DNA from 4 places in the Streptococcus parasanguinis ATCC 15912 genome. Region 2 is predicted to be linked to each of the others. Evidence: predicted binding sites of a transcription regulator. Region 2 holds the regulator's gene; each other region holds the start of a gene.
What was found. The regulator Rex, encoded in region 2, represses fermentation and respiration genes when NADH is low (regulators of the CRP and FNR family bind a similar motif). The targets are predictions, from matches to a motif close to TTGTGAANTANTTCACAA.

Region 1: the regulator Rex is predicted to act here: its motif matches at 2,397-2,414, upstream of HMPREF0833_RS07630 (zinc-dependent alcohol dehydrogenase family protein).
Region 3: the regulator Rex is predicted to act here: its motif matches at 1,802-1,819, upstream of HMPREF0833_RS09465 (class II fructose-bisphosphate aldolase).
Region 4: the regulator Rex is predicted to act here: its motif matches at 3,148-3,165, upstream of HMPREF0833_RS02910 (formate/nitrite transporter family protein).

Annotation. Positions count from the first base shown of each region.
Region 1 covers NC_015678.1:1,651,755-1,656,972, reverse strand. The annotation lists gene HMPREF0833_RS07640 (N-acetylmannosamine-6-phosphate 2-epimerase) at 1-577, opposite strand, end outside; gene HMPREF0833_RS07635 (hypothetical protein) at 747-1,133, opposite strand; gene HMPREF0833_RS07630 (zinc-dependent alcohol dehydrogenase family protein) at 1,292-2,344, opposite strand; gene HMPREF0833_RS07625 (hypothetical protein) at 2,508-2,831, opposite strand; gene HMPREF0833_RS07620 (hypothetical protein) at 2,831-3,136, opposite strand; gene HMPREF0833_RS07615 (hypothetical protein) at 3,150-3,731, opposite strand; gene adhE (bifunctional acetaldehyde-CoA/alcohol dehydrogenase) at 4,043-5,218, opposite strand, start outside.
Region 2 covers NC_015678.1:454,042-459,259, reverse strand. The annotation lists gene HMPREF0833_RS02290 (ribose-phosphate diphosphokinase) at 1-776, shown strand, start outside; gene HMPREF0833_RS02285 (cysteine desulfurase family protein) at 786-1,898, shown strand; gene HMPREF0833_RS02280 (DUF1831 domain-containing protein) at 1,908-2,255, shown strand; gene HMPREF0833_RS02275 (DUF4649 family protein) at 2,257-2,472, shown strand; gene HMPREF0833_RS02270 (redox-sensing transcriptional repressor Rex) at 2,602-3,249, shown strand; gene radC (RadC family protein) at 3,453-4,136, opposite strand; gene HMPREF0833_RS02260 (hypothetical protein) at 4,191-4,469, opposite strand; gene HMPREF0833_RS02255 (class A sortase) at 4,644-5,218, opposite strand, start outside.
Region 3 covers NC_015678.1:2,012,993-2,018,210, reverse strand. The annotation lists gene HMPREF0833_RS09470 (alpha/beta fold hydrolase) at 1-788, opposite strand, end outside; gene HMPREF0833_RS09465 (class II fructose-bisphosphate aldolase) at 873-1,754, opposite strand; tRNA gene HMPREF0833_RS09460 (tRNA-Leu) at 2,026-2,111, opposite strand; gene HMPREF0833_RS09455 (CTP synthase) at 2,236-3,849, opposite strand; gene HMPREF0833_RS09450 (B3/B4 domain-containing protein) at 4,023-4,718, opposite strand; gene rpoE (DNA-directed RNA polymerase subunit delta) at 4,979-5,218, opposite strand, start outside.
Region 4 covers NC_015678.1:592,857-598,074, forward strand. The annotation lists gene pgmB (beta-phosphoglucomutase) at 1-147, shown strand, start outside; partial or broken gene HMPREF0833_RS02895 (alcohol dehydrogenase) at 335-905, opposite strand; gene rplL (50S ribosomal protein L7/L12) at 1,151-1,519, opposite strand; gene rplJ (50S ribosomal protein L10) at 1,594-2,094, opposite strand; ribosomal protein L10 leader region at 2,133-2,267, opposite strand; gene HMPREF0833_RS02910 (formate/nitrite transporter family protein) at 2,329-3,126, opposite strand; gene HMPREF0833_RS02915 (glucosaminidase domain-containing protein) at 3,291-3,992, opposite strand; gene yihA (ribosome biogenesis GTP-binding protein YihA/YsxC) at 4,142-4,744, opposite strand; gene clpX (ATP-dependent Clp protease ATP-binding subunit ClpX) at 4,756-5,218, opposite strand, start outside.

The DNA.
Region 1 (5,218 bases), 960 kb from region 2:
TACCTTCTGCGATGACATCCACTCCTGCTTGGCAGAGGCGATGGATCAGTTCAAAATCTGGACCATCAACCTTTGGACTGTAGTCCGTATAGCCCGAAAGGGTCGTTCCGACAAAGTCCACTCCCGCTTCGACAGCTGTCAATCCTTCTTCCAGAGTAGAGATATCAGCCATCAAGAGTTGGTCTGGATATTTCTCTTTGACTTGATGGATAAAGTCACTAATCAAAAACCCATCATGACGCGGACGTTTAGTACAATCAAGCGCAATGACCGCGATATCCAAAGCTGCCAACTCATCGACTTCTTTCATAGTAGCCGTGATAAAGGGTTCTTCAGGTGGGTAATCGCGTTTGATAATCCCAATGATCGGCAACTTGGTCACTTCCTTGATTTCCTTGATATCCCGGACACTATTGGCTCGGATTCCGACAGCTCCACCCTGCTCAGCCGCTTTGACCAAGAGAGGAATGACTCCTCCTGCTTCTGTATAGAGCGGTTCATGAGGGAGGGCTTGACAAGAAACAATGATGCCATCTTTGATTTGTTCAATCAGTTCATCTTTTGTAATCTTTGACATAACTCCTTCTCCTTTGATAATAAGGCAACTCGAGTACTTGTAAAATGATTATAATCTATTTTTGAAGCGCTTACAATGTTAATCGTGTAATTGGATTATAGTTTCACATTTTAGAAAAAATAAAAAGATCCCTGAAACTAGTTTCAGGGATCTAGGACATGATGATTCCCTAGGCCATCTTTTGAGTTGCTTTTTCCTTTACGACAAATACAAAGCCGATAGAGCCGACGACGGCTCCAAGCAAGATCCAATAGACCATATCCGATGAAGCAATTGGGCCTGCCAAGAGACCTGCTAGTAAAAAGAGATCGATATACAGTCGGGTATCACGATAGAAGGTCCAATTGAAATGGTAGCTACCTTCTGGATACTGACGTGTCGATACAGGTGGTTGAAAGACCTGAAGAAGGATCAAAATCCCAACAAAAGCAAGATAAGCTAGGCTAACTACCGAAAGCGGAGCTCGCATCGTCAAAGCTACAGCCGCTAAAAGCAAGACTAAGATCCAGAAATGGAAGTCCATCCAGAATTCACGATGATAACAAAACCGTTTCATAAGATCACACCTTTCTCTTTATGTAATCGTTTTCTGCACTTCTATTATAAGATAATGAATTTATTTTGCAAGGAATCATCTGCTATTTGGGATTGAAAATAGGACCAGAATATCTCTGGTCCGTCTAAAAAAACTATGAACAAACATTAGTTGCCACTTCATTCACTGATATCGTTTTCGATAATCACCTTGAGTGCATGGTTTTCACCCGCATGTTTAAAGACATCATAGGCTTTTTCAACTTCTGAGAGTTTGAAGTGGTGGGTGATGAGCTTAGTCGCATCAATCTTACCTGATTTCAAGACATTGAGCAACATTTCAGTGGTATTGGCATTGACAAGACCGGTGTTAAGGGTAATGTTCTTGATCCACAAATCGTCCAAATTGAAGCTAACTGGTTTTCCGTGGACACCGACATTGGCAATATGACCACCGACAGAGATGACGTTTTGGCAGACATCAAAAGTAGCAGGATAGCCCACACATTCCATGGAGATATCGACACCACGACCTTCGGTCACTTCATTGATAAAGGCCTTGATTTCAGCGATATCACTTGAGCAGATGGTGTGAGTTGCCCCAAATTTCTTGGCTGCTTCAAGACGAGATTCAGACAAGTCTACCATGATAATCGTAGCAGGTGAGAAGAACTGAACGGTCAAGAGAGCCGCAAGGCCGATTGGACCAGCTCCAACGATACAGACATTATCGCCTGGTTTTACATGAGATGGAAGCACCCCAATTTCATAAGACGTTGGGAGAATATCTGAGAGCATGACCAAAGCTTCGTCATCCACAGTTTCAGGCGCATGATAAAGACTACCATCAGCATGTGGAATGTGGACATACTCTGCTTGGGTCCCATTGATTAAGTGACCCAAAATCCAACCACCATCTTCACAGTGAGAAGGCAGACTACGTTTACAGTAGTAGCAGGTGTTACAAGCTGTGACACAAGAGATAATGACCTTGTCGCCCACCTTGAAGTTCGTAACCGCATCACCGACTTCTTCGACGATCCCGATTCCTTCGTGGCCTAAAATTGTGCCTTCCTTACAAGCTGGCACATCTCCTCCTAGGATGTGGAGGTCTGTCCCACAGATGGTTGTCTTCAAGACACGCACAATGGCATCCGTTGGATTTTTGATCACTGGTTTTGGTTGATCCAGCAGTTGCAGATTGCCTGCAGATACATAGGTTGCAGCTTTCATAAGAGACTCCTTTTCTTTGTTGGTTTGATAAAACCATTTTATTTTCGTTTATTTGTGAATATTATAACATACTAAGCAAACGCTTACAAGAATTTATGAGCATATTTTAAAAAGTTTTTTGAGCAAACAAAAACATTCCTCTTATCTCTACCAGAGGAATGTTTCAATCACCTTGTTCTAATTGTTGACGCTGCTTGTAGTACTCTTGCTGTTCGCGCTCACGCTCTTCTTCTAAGCGCTCTTCATAGCGCTTGAGTTCTGCCTCAAACTCTTCTTGCAAGGCAAATAAACGCTCCAAGCCACTTTGAGCCTCCGCACTTGGGGCTTGAAAATGTAGGGCACTCAGCCAGTCCACTAAATTTTCTGTATGTTGGCGAACATCCATACGCATATCCGCATAATCCCACTCCAGCTCACTAAGCTTTTGATTGAAGCGGTAATGTCGATCTTCTAGTTGTTCCAATTCACTATTTCCTGAATGGTACATCACATACCTCCTTTAATCGGACTCAATAAAATCGGCTTCTTCACTGATTTCAGTGCTGTTTCTACCGCGTCCGCTGCTCCTCCTGTAAATCCATCTTTCAAATCACTAACCAGGGTCGTTGTAGCAAAAGAGCGCATCTTTTCAGATTGACCGCCCAAGGTTACCTGCAAACTCATCCCTTCCAACATCATCAAGGCTTTTTGCGTTGCAATCAAACTTCTGATCGCAATCCGCTCTTGCTCCTTTTTAATCTCTCGATGGAGCTCCTCAATTCGTTCTCTGTCCTCTCCCAGGATCTCTAACATCTTTTTCTCCTACTTATGAAAAATCAAAGGCCGTCGCTTGTCCCTTGTCCAAGTCCACCAATTGAGCTGATGCAGCCTCCAACTGACCCGCCAAATCTGACAAGCGAGTAGAGTAGGCCTTTGCTTGGGCGAGGTTCTCCTCCTCTACTGCTTGGTCCCAACAAGTATCCATGGAGAACTCCCCTAATAGTTGCTCCACTTCTGTGTCTGTTAAAAATTGAGCCATACTGTGGGCCATTTGAGACACCTCAGCAACTTTATGGGAAACCATCTCCTTGGCCTCTTCCAGTTTATCCTTGACCTCTGCCTCAAACACAGTGGCTTGCGCTGAAGCATTCTGCGCTACTGCCAGCACTAATTTCTCCCGCAATTGAATGGTCTGGGTCCCAGACGCACTCGCTAGTTGCTGATGGAGGCTAGAAATGCTGGACGATTGCCCACTACCTTGACCAGGCCTTTCCTGCCCATACATGGAGACCACCGAAGCAGATGATGGCTGATTTTCTGAAGTGGAAGTTTCCTGATCTCTTTGGGGTATGTCAATAATTTTCTGTGCCTGATCTTGTCTTCCTTGCACTTCACCTTCTAACTCCATATGAGATGGCCTCCTTTCTAAGTTCCTTATTATTTGTTTCCTATAACTGAAAAGCTATCATAACCCTTCAACTACAAGCAGATTCACACATTATAGGGTAACATAAATTAGCTCGCAATGCTATAAAAATAGCACAGATTATTAAAAAAAGTCTAATTTTCTATGAAAGAAAGAGAATTCCAACCCTAAATTGCCAAGATAAAGTCGATTTTACAATTTCCATAGTCAGCATAAAATTTGAAAATCCCATCAAAAATCCCCCACTCGAAAGAGTAGGGGTAGCTGATAAACATCAATAGTTCGTTAGCGTCTTATTTACGACGTCCTGGGCGTTCCTTGTAACCATAGTAAGCATCTTCGATGATTTCTTGCATATGGTCTACCATTGGAAGACGTGGGTTAGCTGGTGAACATTGATCTTCGTAAGCAAGGAAGGCCAATTCACGAGAATGTTTCTTCCATTCTTTTTCATCGATTCCTTGTGCTTTGAAGTTCATTTCGATACCACAGCGTTCACCGAGTTCGTATACAGCTTTTGCGTAAGCTTCAACGGCTTCTTCTGGAGTAGAACATGGAAGTCCTAGCATACGAGCGATATCTTGGTATTTTTCATCTGCACGGTAGTAGTTGTACTTAGGCCATGTAGCTGTCTTGGCTGGGCGTGTACCGTTGTAGCGGATAACGTATGGAAGCAAGATCGCATTGGTCCGTCCGTGGATGGTGTGGAATTGCGCACCGATCTTGTGGGCCATTGAGTGAGAAATACCGAGGAAGGCATTGGCGAAGGCCATACCTGCGATCGTTGACGCATTGTGCATCTTTTCACGTGAATGGAAGTCCGCATTCTTGACTGAGCTTTCCAAGTTTTCAAAGACAAGTTTAATAGCTTGAAGAGCAAGACCATCAGTGTAGTCACTTGCCATTTGTGATACGTAAGCTTCAGTCGCGTGAGTCAATACGTCCATACCAGTATCAGCAGCTACAAATCCAGGAACTGTCAATACCAAGGCAGGGTCTACGATGGCAACGGTTGGCGTCAATGAGTAGTCTGCGATTGGGTATTTACGGTTGTTTGCTTTATCAGAGATAACGGCAAATGGCGTTACTTCAGATCCTGTACCAGATGTTGTTGGGATAGCGATAAATTTGGTCTTCTTACCAAGCAATGGGAACTTGAAGGCACGTTTACGAATATCCATGAATTTTTGTACAAGGTCACGGAAGTCCACTTCTGGTTGTTCATAGAAGAGCCACATTACTTTAGCCGCATCCATTGGAGATCCACCACCAAGAGCGACGATGGTATCTGGTTTGAAGGCACGCATGATCTCTGTACCACGTTCAACGGTTGTGATATCTGGATCTGGTTCTACGTCTGCAAAGATTTGGTAAACCACCTTGTTGCGACGAAGGTCAAGCTGTTCGATGATACGATCAAGGAAACCAAGCTCTACCATAGCGTGGTCTGTAACGATCATGACACGTTC
Region 2 (5,218 bases):
CAACCAGTTTCCCTGTCAACAATCACTTGATGGAACTGTTAATTATGGTGGATGCTTGCCAACGGGCCAGCGCAAATACTGTCAATGTGGTCATGCCTTACTTCGGTTATGCTCGCCAAGACCGGACTGCTGCTCCTCGCGAACCAATTACAGCTAAATTAGTAGCAAACATGTTGGTCAAAGCTGGGGTAGATCGTGTCGTAACACTCGATCTCCACGCTGTTCAGGTCCAAGGTTTCTTTGATATCGCCGTAGATAACCTCTTTACGATTCCACTCTTTGCTGAACACTACATTAACAAAGGTTTGACAGGTTCAGACGTCGTTGTCGTGAGTCCGAAAAACTCTGGTGTCAAACGAGCTCGTAGTTTAGCAGAATATCTTGATGCTCCAATCGCGATTATTGATTACGAACAAGATGATGCGAACCGTGATTATGGCTATATCATCGGAGATGTCAAAGGTAAAAAAGCTATTTTAATCGACGATATCCTCAATACTGGGAAGACTTTTTCGGAAGCCTCAAAAATCGTCGAACGCGAAGGAGCTACTGAAATTTATGCTGTTTCAAGCCATGGCTTATTTGTGAAAGGAGCTGTCGAGTTATTAGACCAAGCTCCGATCAAAGAAATCTTGGTAACCGATTCTGTTGCTCCAAATGGGCCAACACCTAAAAATATCAACTATCTGACAGCTAGCGAACTGATCGCTGAAGCTATTGTTCGCATTCAAGAAAGAAAACCTGTTAGTCCTCTATTTGCCTACCATAAGAAATAAGGTCTTAATGTGATATATTTTGATAATGCCGCAACAACTCCCCTTCTACCTGAAGTCATTGATAAAATGTCTGAAACCATGAAGACCACTTTTGGAAATCCATCGAGCCTTCATACTCATGGGCGGATGGCTAGTAAACTCCTCCGAGAATCTCGCGAGCAGATTGCTCAGTCTCTCCAAACTCTTCCAAATCGTATTTTCTTCACTTCAGGTGGATCAGAAAGTAATAATACCGTTATAAAAGGCTACTGCTTGAAACACCAAGCAGATGGCAAACACATCATTACGACCGCTTTGGAACACCATGCGGTTCTAGAACCTATCGAATATCTTGTAGAACGGTTCGGATTTGAAGTTACGATCGTCCAACCAAGAGATGGACGCATTCAGGCTAGTGATATCAAGGCTGCTCTTAGACCGGATACTATTCTTGTCTCTACCATGTTTGCCAATAACGAGACAGGTGATCTTCTACCGATTAAAGAAATCGGAGAACTCTTAAAAGATCATCCAGCTGCCTTTCACGTTGATGCTGTCCAAGCAATTGGAAAGGTCCCTGTCTATCCCGAAGAGTTGGGAATTGATTTTCTCAGTGCTTCTGCCCACAAATTCCATGGACCAAAGGGCGTCGGCTTCCTTTATGCAGCTGTCCCAGACTTTGATAATCTCATCCATGGTGGCGATCAGGAAAATAAGATGAGGGCCAGCACGGAAAATCTCATTTCAATTGTAGGGATGGCGACTGCGCTACAGCAAGCCACACTTCATCAAGAAGAAAATTTCCAGCAAGTTCAAAAACTCGGTCAAGAACTAGTTAATGGTTTAGCAGACTACGACTTCTACGTAAATGCGAATGACGATCATCTTCCATTTGTTTGGAATCTTGGTTTCCCAGGCGTCCAAAATGATGTCTTGCTGATGAGACTGGATCTGGCTGGGATATCTGTCTCTACAGGCTCTGCCTGTACCGCTGGTACAGTTCAACCCAGCCATGTCCTAGAGGCACTCTATGGAAAAGATAGCTCGCGCCTAAAAGAATCCCTTCGAATTAGTTTTTCAGAACTCAATACCGTAGAGGAGGTTCGAGACTTCCTCTCAAAACTTAAAGAAATTTTATCATAGGAGAACAAAATGGCTTTTGAAACAAGTGTTTCATTGAAAGACTGCAAATATACCTATAGTCTACACCCAAATGTAAAAAAATATACCTTACGTGACAATACATTTGCTGTTACAAAAGTTGGAAATTACGAGTTAAATCGTTTGCTCGAAGCTGTTCCAAATAGCGGTGAAGGCTTCTTGCTTAAAATTATCTTCAACAAAGATCTCACAGGTTTTAAAATCAATATTACAGACAAGTCTGGACTTCGTCTGGTTAATATCTTTAAAAATCCAGAAAATGATATTATCCAACAAAAATTTTATTTCCTAATGGATAGTCTTGTCGAAAGAGAAATTTTCAACAAAACAGAGGTCTAATATGGTAACCCTAACTTATATCGATGCTTACCAAGTAAAACGAACGACTACTTATACCGACCTTGCAACCTGCATCCTAGCATTTTCAGGCTGTGTAACCTTGCCTGACTCTTACTCAATCGTATCCATTGAATACAAGGGAGAAAAGCTCCCCTATACAGGGCGAGTCGATGGACTCTATGCTTTTTTGAAAAAGGTAGAACAAGCTGAAAACTAAGCTGATGCTGATGGAACTCTCCATTGCCATCAGCTTTTTCTTTAGACAAAAATATTTTTGAAAAACCACTCTAGATAGTTGATTTTTTCACAATCTTCCTATACAATAAGAGGGAAAGGTTGTGATATTGTGAAACATGATAAAAATACACCAATTCCACGCGCAACAGCAAAACGCTTATCGCTCTACTACCGCATTTTTAAACGCTTTAACTCTGAAAAAATAGAGCGCGCCAATTCCAAGCAAATTGCTGATGCAATTGGGATTGACTCTGCAACTGTTCGCCGAGATTTTTCTTATTTTGGTGAATTAGGAAGACGGGGATTTGGTTATGACGTAAAAAAACTGATGAACTTCTTTGCGGATCTTTTAAATGATAATGCGATTACCAATGTCGCTATTGTTGGGATCGGAAATATGGGAAGTGCACTCCTCAACTATCGCTTCCATGAACGCAATAAGATGAAAATTGTCATGGCGTTTGATCTAGACGATCATGAACTGATCAATACCAAAAGTAAGGACGGAATTCCTATTTACGGTATTTCCTCTATTAAAGAAAAGCTCAAACAAGAAGGCATTCAAACAGCAATCCTGACTGTTCCAAGCGTCAAGGCTCAAGAAGTGGCTAGCCTTTTGGTAGACGCTGATGTCAAGGGAATTCTCAGCTTCTCACCAGTGCATCTGACAGTCCCTAAAGATGTCGTCGTCCAATATGTCGATCTCACCAGTGAATTGCAAACACTCCTTTATTTCATGCGAAAAAACGAAGAATAAAGACTTATACTTTAACAAGAAAAAGAGGCTGGGACAAAAGTCCTAGCCTCTCAATTATTTTTGGATTGTCGAGCAAGACGCAGTGGTTGAGTGGGCTCTACTACGCTGATTTCATCAGCTTTTACAGCCCTACTCAACTGTGCGGAGGTGGGACGACGAAATCGAATTCTAACGAATTACCGATTTCTGTCCCACTCTCTTTTTTATACCAAATAATCGGTTTCTTCACGGTAACTATAGTAGTTTTCTTCAGATACAATCAAGTGATCTAATAGGGTTAAGCCCATCACTTCACAGGCCTCTAAGACTCGATGAGTTACTTCATCATCATTTTTACTGGGAAACACGGCACCAGATGGATGATTGTGCGCCAAGATGATAGAGGTTGCCATGTGTTTTAGTGCATAATGCAGGATTTCACGTGGCTCCGCAATACTTCGATTCACGGTTCCAATAAAAATGGTCTGTTGATGAATAATTATATTCTGCGTATTTAAATAGAGGGCAACTAGGTGCTCCTGTTTCTTATGGCCGATTTCCTGTTGAATTTTATGGGCCAATTTCTGGCTGCTCATGATCTGTTCAGAACTCATTAATTCATCTTTATGAATCCTTCGTCCAAACTCAATCACAGCCTGAAGTTCGATGGCCTTCACTCGGCCAATGCCAGAGATTTCCTGTAGCTCCTCTAGAGTTAATTGACTTAACTCCTTTAAACTATTAACCGAGCTCAAAAGACCTTGTGCAATCTCATAAACGCTTTTTTGCTTATTGCCTGTCCGTAAGAGAATGGATAATAATTCTTGATGACTCAGCTTATCCACTCCTTCAGAAACCAGGCGTTCCCTAGGAAGCAAAGATGGTTCAATAAATGATATGTCGTACATAATTTCCTCCTCACTTATTAATTCGTAATAAATGGAGAAAATGACGACCTTTCATTATTTATAGGCGATTTCTTGCTTCAAATCATCTAACACTAAGACTTCATCTTTATTAAAGCGGATCTGGTAACCTGTTTGAACTTGTTCAAGCTCCTTTAAAAACTGTTGAATTTCACAGCGGATCAAGTACTCCTGACTCTGAGGAATGGCCTCTAAAGCTTGGTAGACTTGCTCTACTTCGTAAATTCCTTTCGTAATTAAACCATTTCGTGGAAAATCATTTACTAAGAGATTGTAGAAATGATGCAAGAGATGATAAATTCGCTCTTTCGTCACTATTCTACCTCCTTATCATACTCTTTCTCATCTATTATATACTGATTTTCCCTCAATATTATGACAAGTTCCTTACATTATATTACCAATCTCTTACAATTTTACAAGAATTTCTCCTAGCTTCGCTTCCTACATAGAAAAAGCCCCGGCATCTCTGCCTTGGGCTTTATTTTCTTAAAGTTGCATTTGATTATAAGACTTACTGAATGAGTCCAGGATGTCTTTGGGAGCCTTGTCATAGTCAACAGATGTTTCCAAATTTCCTTTTACAATCGTTCGGTAAGTCGCTGCAGCATCCTCACAGGTCACCAAGGTGATCTCATTAACGCCTTCACGATCTTGTATAACATCTACACGATCTGGAGTCACTGTCTCAACTGACGAGATGACATAAGTATAGATTTTTTCTTTGTCCGTGATGTAGATCTTCATTCCCGCCTTGGCTTTCTCTAAAGGTGAGAATAACATGGCATTTGCTCCAGTTAGGCCAAATACGTGGTGACTGGCAAGAGAATAATTGCCTTGCCCCATGACTTGGTTTTCCTTCATGGTCCCTGCTCCGTAGTAGAGGGCAACATTTTCAAGCCCCTTAAAGATCGGAAGGTTCATGTTTAATTCAGGAATCGAAATTCCCCCAATTACTGGTAGCTTTTGAGCTTGCCATTGGGCATTGATGACGGCTTCCGTCGAGAGTGACTGGACATGTTGGAAATCAAAGCTCGTCTTCACTTCTTTATTCTTGTCAATGG
Region 3 (5,218 bases), 590 kb from region 2:
AAGGTCGTGCCTTCACCGTTAGAAACCAGGAGTAAGGCTGGAATTTTCGGATTAATGCTAGATGGAACTTTCTTGGCATTTTCCTTTGCCAAACGGGATTCATGAAGCATGGCTTGTGACATCAACTGCTTATATGCTAGTAATTTATATTGTTGTCGTTCAGTTTCAGTCAGAGTTGGATTTTTTATATAAAAGGACTCAGGGAAATAGCGTAATAAGCCAATCTTACTGCTCCAATAAGCCACAGTAAGCAAGGCCTGATTATCCTTTAAATCCTCATAACTCTCCGGCAGAGCCCAATCTAGGCCAATCAAAGCCTTCACTTCATTTGGATATTTCTCTTGCCAAGCAAGACTCTCTAAACTAGCCATAGAATGCGAAATAATCACATAAGGACCTGAAACATGAGCTTGCGCCAAAGCTTGACGCGTCTCAGAAAGGACCTCCATCACATCTCTTGAACGATCACTATCTTGGCTAAAACCATATCCTGCTCGCTCCACGACAACAACCTTGTATTTTTTGGATAGGGGATCTGATAGATTCTTAAAGTCTAGGATAGGAGAGGCGATACCTGCACCAGAAAGAAAAACGATTGTTTGAGGCCCTTCTCCTTTAACAGAGATATTCATTCGATGTCCATTGACTGTAACTTGTTTACCAATAGGTGTGAGAAGCTCACTTTCATTTCGTAAACTGAATTGATGAAAAACAAATGTAGCACCTAAAAAGAGCAGGAGAAAGCCACAAACGATCCAGCTCCACAGTTTGAATTTTTTCATAGGCATATTGTACAAAAATTAACCCCTGGAAGCAACCTTTCCCATACAAAAAAACAAGATCCACATGGGACCTTGCTTTCCTGTTTTTAATTAAGCTTTGCCTTCTGAACCGAATACGTCGATACGTTCTTCAACAGCTGCAGTAATTGCTTCGAAACCTGGTTTCAAGAATTTACGTGGGTCGAAGAGTTTCTTCTTGTCGTATTCTGCTTCGTTTGCATCGTATTCACGTACGAATTGACGAGTAGCATTTGCAAATGCGATTTGGCATTCAGTGTTAACGTTAACTTTTGCAACACCAAGTTTGATAGCTGCTTGGATTTGATCATCAGGGATACCTGATCCACCGTGCAATACGATTGGGAATCCTGGAACAGCTTCAGTCAATTTTTGCAAGTGGTCAAGGTGAAGACCTTTCCAGTTTGCTGGGTAAGGACCGTGGATGTTACCGATACCTGCAGCCAAGAAGTCGATTCCTGTAGCAACCATTGCTTTAGCGTCTTCGATTGGTGCCAATTCACCGTCACCGATGATACCGTCTTCTTCACCACCAATAGTACCAACTTCAGCTTCTACTGAGATACCTTTAGCATGAGCTTTTTCAACGACATCTTTCGCCAATTTAAGATTTTCTTCAACTGGAAGGTGTGAACCGTCAAACATGATTGAAGTGTAACCAGCTTCGATACATTCAAGAGCATCGTCGTAGTGACCATGGTCAAGGTGAATAGCAACTGGTACAGTGATCCCCATTGATTCTACAAGGTTTTCAATAAGGGCTTTACATACTTTGTAACCACCCATGTATTTAGCAGCACCCATAGAAGTTTGGATAAGTACTGGAGCTTTCTTAGCTTCTGCTGCACGCAAGATAGCTTGAGTCCACTCAAGGTTGTTTGTGTTAAATCCACCAACTGCATAACCATTGTCACGAGCTGCTTGGACAAATTTTTCTGCTGAAACGATTGCCATTAGTCATAGGCCTCCTATATATTTTTGTGGGGCTAATCCCACTTACATTGTTTATTTTATCACTTTTTAGATGAAATTGCTAGTTTTTCCTGTATCTTTAAGCACTTTCTTAAGATAAATGAGGAGGATTCCCTCTTTTCGGAGATTTCAATACCTCTGTAATATCAAAATAAGGATATGCAAACACTCTTATAGCTCATTTCACTTTCCTTCTATTCTACTAAAATAATTTTAGAAATAAAAAAAGATAGCCGAAGCTATCTTGATCCGATGCGGAGAGAGGGACTTGAACCCTCACGACCTAAAGCGGTCACAGGATCCTTAGTCCTGCGCGTCTGCCAATTCCGCCATCCCCGCGATTGAGTACTTTACTAGTATATCAATCAACGACTTTTTTGTCAAGAATTTTTTCAAACTTTTTTCAAAGTTTGTCATTTTCTCACAAAAAGGGAACAGGTCCTTCGACCTGCTCCCTTGATTTTTATTTGCTATCGTGGTTTTCAACTGCCGCTGTGATAAAGGCTGTGTAAAGTCCTTCTGGACGGTTTGGACGGCTTGACAATTCTGGGTGGTATTGGCAAGCGACAAAGAATTTGTTTTCTGGGATTTCAACGATTTCGACCAAACGATTGTCTGGTGAAACACCTGAGAAGACAAATCCTGCTTCTTCGAACTGTTCACGGAAAGCATTGTTAAACTCATAACGGTGACGGTGGCGACGTTGTACCACTTCTTGATTGTCATAGGCAGCGGCTGCTTTTGAGCCTCGTTTGAGTTTAGATGGGTAAAGACCGAGACGGAGCGTTCCTCCCATGTCTTCCACATCGATTTGGTCTCGCATGATATCGATAATTGGATACTTGGTTTCTGGATCCAATTCGGATGAATTGGCCCCTTCCAAACCTAAAACGTGACGGGCAAATTCGATACAGGTTAACTGCATCCCCAGGCAGACACCTAACATTGGGACGTCCTGTTCACGCGCATACTTGATGGCTTGAATTTTTCCTTCTGTTCCCCGTTGGCCAAAACCACCTGGGACGATGATCCCATCCGCATCTCCAAGGAGTTCTGCCACATTTTCAGCTGTCACATCATTGGCATTGACCCAATTAATCTTGACTTCTGCATCGTTGGCATAACCTGAGTGCTTCAAGGCCTCAACGACAGAAATGTAGGCATCTTGCAATTCTACGTATTTTCCAACCAAGGAAATCTTGACCTGCTTCTTGAGGTTCATGACCTTGTCGACCATCGCAGACCATTCTGTCATATCTGCTGCAGGAACATCCAATTTCAAATGGTCACAAACGATTTGGTCCATATTTTGTGCTTGCAAGTTCAATGGGATTTGGTACAAATGGTCCACATCCAGTGATTCGATGACAGCTTCTGGTGCGACATCACAGAATTGAGCCAACTTGTTCTTAATTCCTTGACCAGCTGGTTTTTCTGTACGGATGACCAACATATTTGGTTGAATCCCAAGACCACGTAATTCTTTCACAGAGTGTTGGGTCGGCTTGGTTTTCATTTCTCCCGCAGCTTTCAAGTAAGGAAGAAGGGTGGTGTGGATGTACATAACGTTTTCAGCACCAACATCTGCCTTCATTTGACGAAGAGCTTCAAGGAATGGAAGGGACTCAATGTCTCCAACTGTTCCCCCGACTTCTGTGATGATGACATCAGAATCCGTCGTTGTCGCTGCTCGTTTGATCTTTTCTTTCAAGGCATCTGTAATATGAGGAATAACCTGTACAGTCGCGCCCAAGTATTCTCCGCGACGTTCTTTGCGAAGAACTTCGCTATAAATTTTCCCTGTTGTCACATTTGAGTACTTATTCAGATTGATATCAATGAAGCGTTCATAGTGACCAAGGTCCAAGTCTGTCTCTGCACCATCGTCTGTGACAAATACTTCCCCGTGTTGGTAAGGACTCATCGTCCCTGGGTCGATATTGATATAAGGGTCAAACTTTTGGATCGTCACTTTCAATCCACGATTTTTGAGCAAGCGACCAAGACTTGCTGCGACAATTCCTTTTCCGATGGATGATACGACACCACCCGTGACAAAAATATATTTTGTTGACATGTGCTTTCCTCTTCTTCTAATGTTGTAGAGGCCATTCCTCTTTGCAGAAAAAACAAAAATAGCTCCCTAATCCTTAGGGAGCTCCGACCTCAAAATGAGGTGCCCGAACAATATCTTACCGCAAATGGTCTACTTTGTCAAATTGAAAATTTCATGAAAATGATTTTCGCTGTTTACGAGACCTTTTCCACTCCATTTTGTGTGACGAGAAATTTCTCAAATTGAAGCTGAGACATGCAAAGAGCAAGGTCCTTGCGGATTCGCTCCAGTGCTTCTAAACGCATCTCGACTGATGTCTCGGTATTTCCTTGAATGACAAAGAGGGCGTTTTGCGTAGTCTCCTCAAATTTGTAATGGTCACTATCGCGTACATCCAACCAAGCCAAAACTCCTTTTTGATCCCGATAGACAGGATCTGTCGGTGCGACATGTTTTTCACTAGAAAGGATAGGGAGGAAAAGATCGTCTCTTTGACTCACTGTAAATTCAATCTGTCCCTCAATCTTATCTAGGTCATGTCCTCCGATCGCGAGAAAAGACTTCAGAGATTCGACATTATAGATATCGATGATGCTATTGATCTGAGGAAGAGCTCCTCGATGCTGGATGTTTCGGATAAGAGCTAGGACTGTTGGTGGATTTTTCTTGATGCTACGCCCTACTTTTTGCAAGAGGTCTGTATACCCTTTGATGACAGGAGATGCCACTACTTCTTCTGTCTGACACTGGAGCGCCCATTGTTCAAGCTCTTTCTTCTTTTCAAGAAAAGAAGGGGGTAAAACTGCTTGGGGGTCCACATTTCTAGCAATTCCGACCACAACCGTATCAATACCAAGAGCTACTAAACTTTGATCTAAACGAAAGTCCATCTGAACACCTCCTATTGGGAAACCTTACACGATTATCATATGCCATTTCGCCATTTTTGTCAATGCAAACAAAAAGAGAGTGGGACAGAAATCGGTAATTCGTTAGAATTCGATTTCGTCGTCCCACCTCCGCACAGTTGAGTAGGGCTGTAAAAGCTGATGAAATCAGCGTAGTAGAGCCCACTCAACCACTGCGTCTTGCTCGACAATCCAAAAACAATTGAGAGGCTAGGACTTTTGTCCCAGCCTCTTCTTATGATTTATTCTTCTTCCTCGTCTTCAGCATCCTCTTCTTCGTCGTCTTCTTCGCTCAATTCAACTTCCTCACCCAAATCATCTGGTACGATTTCATTGATTTCAGCATCGTAAGCTTCGACTTCACTCTTTTCATCATCTGGATTTTCTTCATCATATGAAAGAGCTGGATCTGCTTCGTAAACTTCTTCGTCTTCTGGATCGTCATCGTTGTAGTCGATTGCATCTTCGTCTCCATCCATGAA
Region 4 (5,218 bases), 140 kb from region 2:
GCAGGCGTCACTGCTATTAATTCAGCAAATATATTTTCAGTCGCTGTCGGCGGTACAGAACTCAGTCATGCTAACAAATTATTTTCTTCAACTAAAGAGTTAACGTTACTTAAAGTAGAGAAAGCGTGGCAGAACTGTAAAAGATAGTTTCAATTTTAAATTTCAAATTACTGTCATGCAGAGTCTATTGGCTCTGCTTTTTTTAGATCAGATTAAAAATAGTATATCCCTTGAATCCCCTACTATCCGTACTCAAAATATTCAAAGCAAAAATAAAAAGTCGCTAGAAATAATATTCTAGCAACTAAATTAATATTACTGAATTAGAAACTTTCTAAAACAACTCTTTATAGAAAGCTATGGTTTCTTCCAAGGTTGGCATGAATTGATTTCCTGGTGCACAAGCATCAATCAAGGCATTCTTAGAGAGGTATTCAAAGTCAAAGTCTTCTTCCTTGATGTCCAACTCTATTAATTTCTTCGGAATTCCAACTTTGGCTGACAATTCTTCGATTTGTTCAATGGCATAGTCAGCACATTCTTCATCAGTCTTACCTGCGATATCAAGACCTAAAGCTTTTGCAACATCGCGGAAAGCAGCTGGTACACGTTTGGCATTTTCACGTTCAATGATTGGCAAAATCATAGCACAGCAAACACCGTGTGGCAAATTATAAACAGCCCCTAACTGATGAGCCATTGAGTGTACATAACCCAAACCAGCATTGTTAAAGCTCATACCTCCAAGGAAAATAGCATTCACCATGGCTTCACGTGCTTCGATATCCTGACCATTTTCAACCGCACGAGGCAAGTATTCTTTGATCAACTCGATTGCTCCCATAGACAACTTCTTAGTCACATCGTATTCTCCTTGGGTTACCAAAAGCTTCGATGGCATGGGTCTGGTGGGCATATGCACCAGTTGAATGTGATGATTAGATTTAGATAAATAGGCTCTATAATTTCTATTTAGGCTAAAACTAACATAGGAATTATGGATCCTATTTTGTTGTAGAAAAAATCCCCGCCAAGATCTAACTTGGCGGGGATTTGGTGGGGAATAACTCCCCTATTTAAGATTTAAATCACCTTAAGCAATTCTTAACCTTAATATACTAGGCTTTCGCATTCAATTTGCGTTACTCGATTATTTAAGAGTAACTGAAGCTCCAGCTTCTTCCAATTTAGCTTTGATTTCTTCAGCTTCAGCTGTAGCAACACCTTCTTTGATAACACCAGGTGCACCATCAACAAGTTCTTTAGCTTCTTTAAGACCAAGACCAGTGATTTCACGTACAACTTTGATAACGCCGACTTTCTTGTCGCCTGCAGATGTCAATTCGATATCGAATGAATCTTTAGCAGCACCAGCGTCAGCAGCACCAGCTGCAGCAACAGCTACAGGAGCAGCTGCAGTTACACCAAATTCTTCTTCGATAGCTTTTACAAGGTCGTTCAATTCAAGGATTGAAGCTTCTTTAATTTCAGCAATAATGTTTTCAATGTTCAATGCCATTGTTATTTCCTCCAAATAAGTTTTAATTATATATTTTTATTTTTTGTAGCTAGGCTACGCTGCGTAGCTTAAGATTAAGCTGCGTCTTCTTTGTTGTCTGCAACCGCTTTGACTGCAAGAGCAACGTTGCGCACTGGCGCTTGAAGTACAGAAAGGAGCATAGAAAGAAGTCCTTCGCGGTTTGGAAGAGTTGCAAGTGCAAGAATCTCTTCTTTAGATGCGACAGCGCCTTCGATTGCACCACCTTTAATTTCAAGTGCTTCAGCGTCTTTAGAAAAATCGTTCAAAATTTTCGCAGGTGCGATAACATCTTCATTTGAAAATGCTACTGCAGATGGTCCAACGAATACAGATGCAAGATCTTCAAGACCAGCTTTTTCAGCTGCACGACGCAAGATTGAGTTTTTGATAACTTTAAACTCAACTTCGCTTTCGCGAAGGTTGCGACGGAGAACTGTATCTTGCTCAACTGTCAAACCGCGAGAATCTACAACGACGATTGATGCAGCAGCTTTCATTTTTTCAGCTACTACGTCAACTAGTTCCGCTTTTTTAGCAATAATTGCTTCACTCATTAGTGTGTTCACCTCCGTAATTATTTTGCTTGGGGAATTTTTCCAAAAGAAAAACGCGCCCAAACCTAGACACGAAAGTACAATACGCTTCTTTTAATTGATACGTTTTGTCCTCGGTAGGATCTTTATGAGTCGTGCTCCCCTACTGTCTTAGGCAGTTTTTTCAAACCATAAATTAGTTTATCACATATAAAAAAAGAATGCAAGTACTTTTGCAAACTTTTTTTATATTTTTTAATCGTTGTAGAGACTCTTGATATTATTCAACCAAGCATAGGCAAGTCCCATTAGGACTCCTCCTCCTACCCAGTTGGCAAAGAAGGTGACGCTATAATGACGTAAAATATTTAAAAACTCAAAATGCGGCAATTGACTAGAAACTGAATTAAAGCTCAATAATGAGAAAGAAGCAAAGTTTGCAGCCAAGTGTTCATTGGTCATAAAGACAAACATATAAATAGCAGAAAGGGCTAAGAGCACCTTGGCTGTTTCATCTTTGAAATATAGATAAGAAAGAATAGCAATATTTACAAAGATATTGGCAATAACCCCTTCAAAGAAAACCACTTGATTGCTTCGTTGGAGTTTATTTTCTGCTACCGTGGCTAGGAAACCTTTTGGATCGATATGTGCAAAGGCAGTTGTTTGATTGAAAAGAAAAGCGACGATTAAAGCACCAATTAAATTAAAAAAGGTACAATAAAGAAGAATTTCCAAAGCTTTCTTCCAATGAATTTTCTTTAGATAGGTTCCCGCCGTCAAATACATCATATTTGAGGTGGTTAATTCCGCATTTAAGAATAAGAGGTAAACCAAGCCCCAGGCAAAGATGAATGGAAATAGAAAACGACCAGATCCAGGTAAGAAGGTATTCAACAAGTCTGCGGCAACTGCACCGACTGCAGTACTTAAAGTAAGAAAACCTCCAGCAAAAATAGAACGAACAGCATACCGAGTTTTGGACTTCTGATAAAGGTCCTCTTTCTTATTACAAGCAGCTCCTACTTTTTGAATGAAATTAGATTCAGACATAAAAATCTCCTTATAAAATGTTTGTGAATAAAATCATTATAGCATAGAAAGAGGCTTTTGAAAAGGTTTGCAATACAAATTTTGACAATCCAAAAATTCGATTTATTTCGATTGTATATCAATAACATCTACAAAAAAAGCAGACATGGTCTGCTTTTTTTGTATCAATTCAAACGATTAGCCCAAGCAATATCCAAATTAAGGATTTCTTGAGAAGTGAACTGTTGACGATAAGGATTGTATACCGTACCTGTAATACCACCTTGAACATTTGGTGAATCATATTGAGTCAAATTATAAGTTTCAATGATGTGGTTGAGTTTTGCGTAGTAACTTGTATCGGTAGCATAAACACCAGTCAAAGCTGCTGTTGCATCTTGGTAACTAGATGTGTTGCTTTTCCAAGCCCCTGCAAAATGTCCTTGTTTCAAAACAGCTACATAGTCTTGCAATGATTCATAATAAGACGGATAAGAACGGAATGCGTCATTAATTGTATAAGCATTTCCTGCACCATCATCTTCCCACGTTTGCATTACGGCAGATTGACCATCATAACTTCCTTTAATACCAAAGAGATTGTAATGTGGATAAGAAGATAAGCCCGACTGACCTGATCCACTTTCAAGGATGGCTTGGGCAATCATTACAGAGGCATAAAGGTCATTCTCTTGACCGAGTTGACGCGCAGATTCTCCAATTTGTGAAATAAAAGCTTCTGTAGGATCTGAATATGTTTGGTAAGTTCCATCGTTTGCACCAACTGACGTTACATGCTCACTCATAGCAGCTACAAATGTCCCCACTGCTAATACCGAAACAATCAAACCAAACAATTTCGTCTTATTTCGTATTTTCTTTTTCATTATACAATTTATCTCCAATTAATTTTTTATCATCTTTTATCTTTATATAAATTATACCATATAAAACGACAAAAACAAGGAAGATTTTATTACACTTGTATTACAATTGCGAGATAAATCCAAAATAAAAATGACATTTTCATGTCATTTCAATTTATTTCGTAAAACGTGTTTTCTAAAATAGCATCCCATGACTTCTCTAGTCCTTCCCGGGTTACAGAAGAGAAAACGATAAAGGTGTCAGCTGGATCAAAATCTAGTTTTTTCTTGATGATCGATTCGTGTTTATTCCATTTTCCACGCGGAATCTTATCTGCTTTAGTAGCAACTAAGATCACAGGGATCTCATAATATTTTAAGAATTCATACATCTGGACATCATCTGCTGAAGGTTCATGACGAAAATCGACTAGGCTAACGACTGCTTTTAAGTTCTTACGACTAGTGAGGTATTCTTCAATCATCCGCCCCCACTTCTCGCGCTCTTTTTTAGAGACACGTGCATAGCCATAACCAGGTACGTCTACCAAACGGAGTTTATCATCGATATTGAAGAAATTGAGCAATTGGGTTTTTCCTGGTTTCCCAGATGTTCTGGCCAGGTTCTTTCGGTTTAAGAGAGTATTAATAAAAGAAGACTTGCCGACATTGGATCGACCGGCAAGTGCAACTTCTGGAATCTCATCTTGAGGATAATGACTCTTATTTGCAGCGCTTAAGAGGATATCCGCATTATGTGTGTTAATTTCCATATTTTATCTTTCTAGGCTGTTTCAAGAATTGGTTTTTCAGTTCCATCTACAGCTTCTTTTGTGATTCGGACAAGTTTGACATCTTCTTGACTTGGAATTTCAAACATGACATCCATCATCGTTTCTTCGATAATCGAACGAAGTCCACGAGCTCCTGTTTTTCTTTCGATGGCCTTATTAGCAATTTCTTGAAGAGCTTCATCATCGAATTCCAATTCAACGTTATCATAAGAGAGCAAGGTTTGGTATTGTTTTACCAAGGCATTGCGTGGCTCTTTTAGAATACGGACAAGATCGTCAACTGTCAATTGCTCAAGAGCTGCAAAGACTGGAAGACGTCCGATCAATTCTGGGATAATCCCGAATTTTTGAATATCTTCTGCAACGATTTCTTGCATGTAAGAGCTTGATTCATCAATAGCTTTATTGTTCTTACCGAAACCGATGACTTTTTCACCAAGACGTTGTTTAACA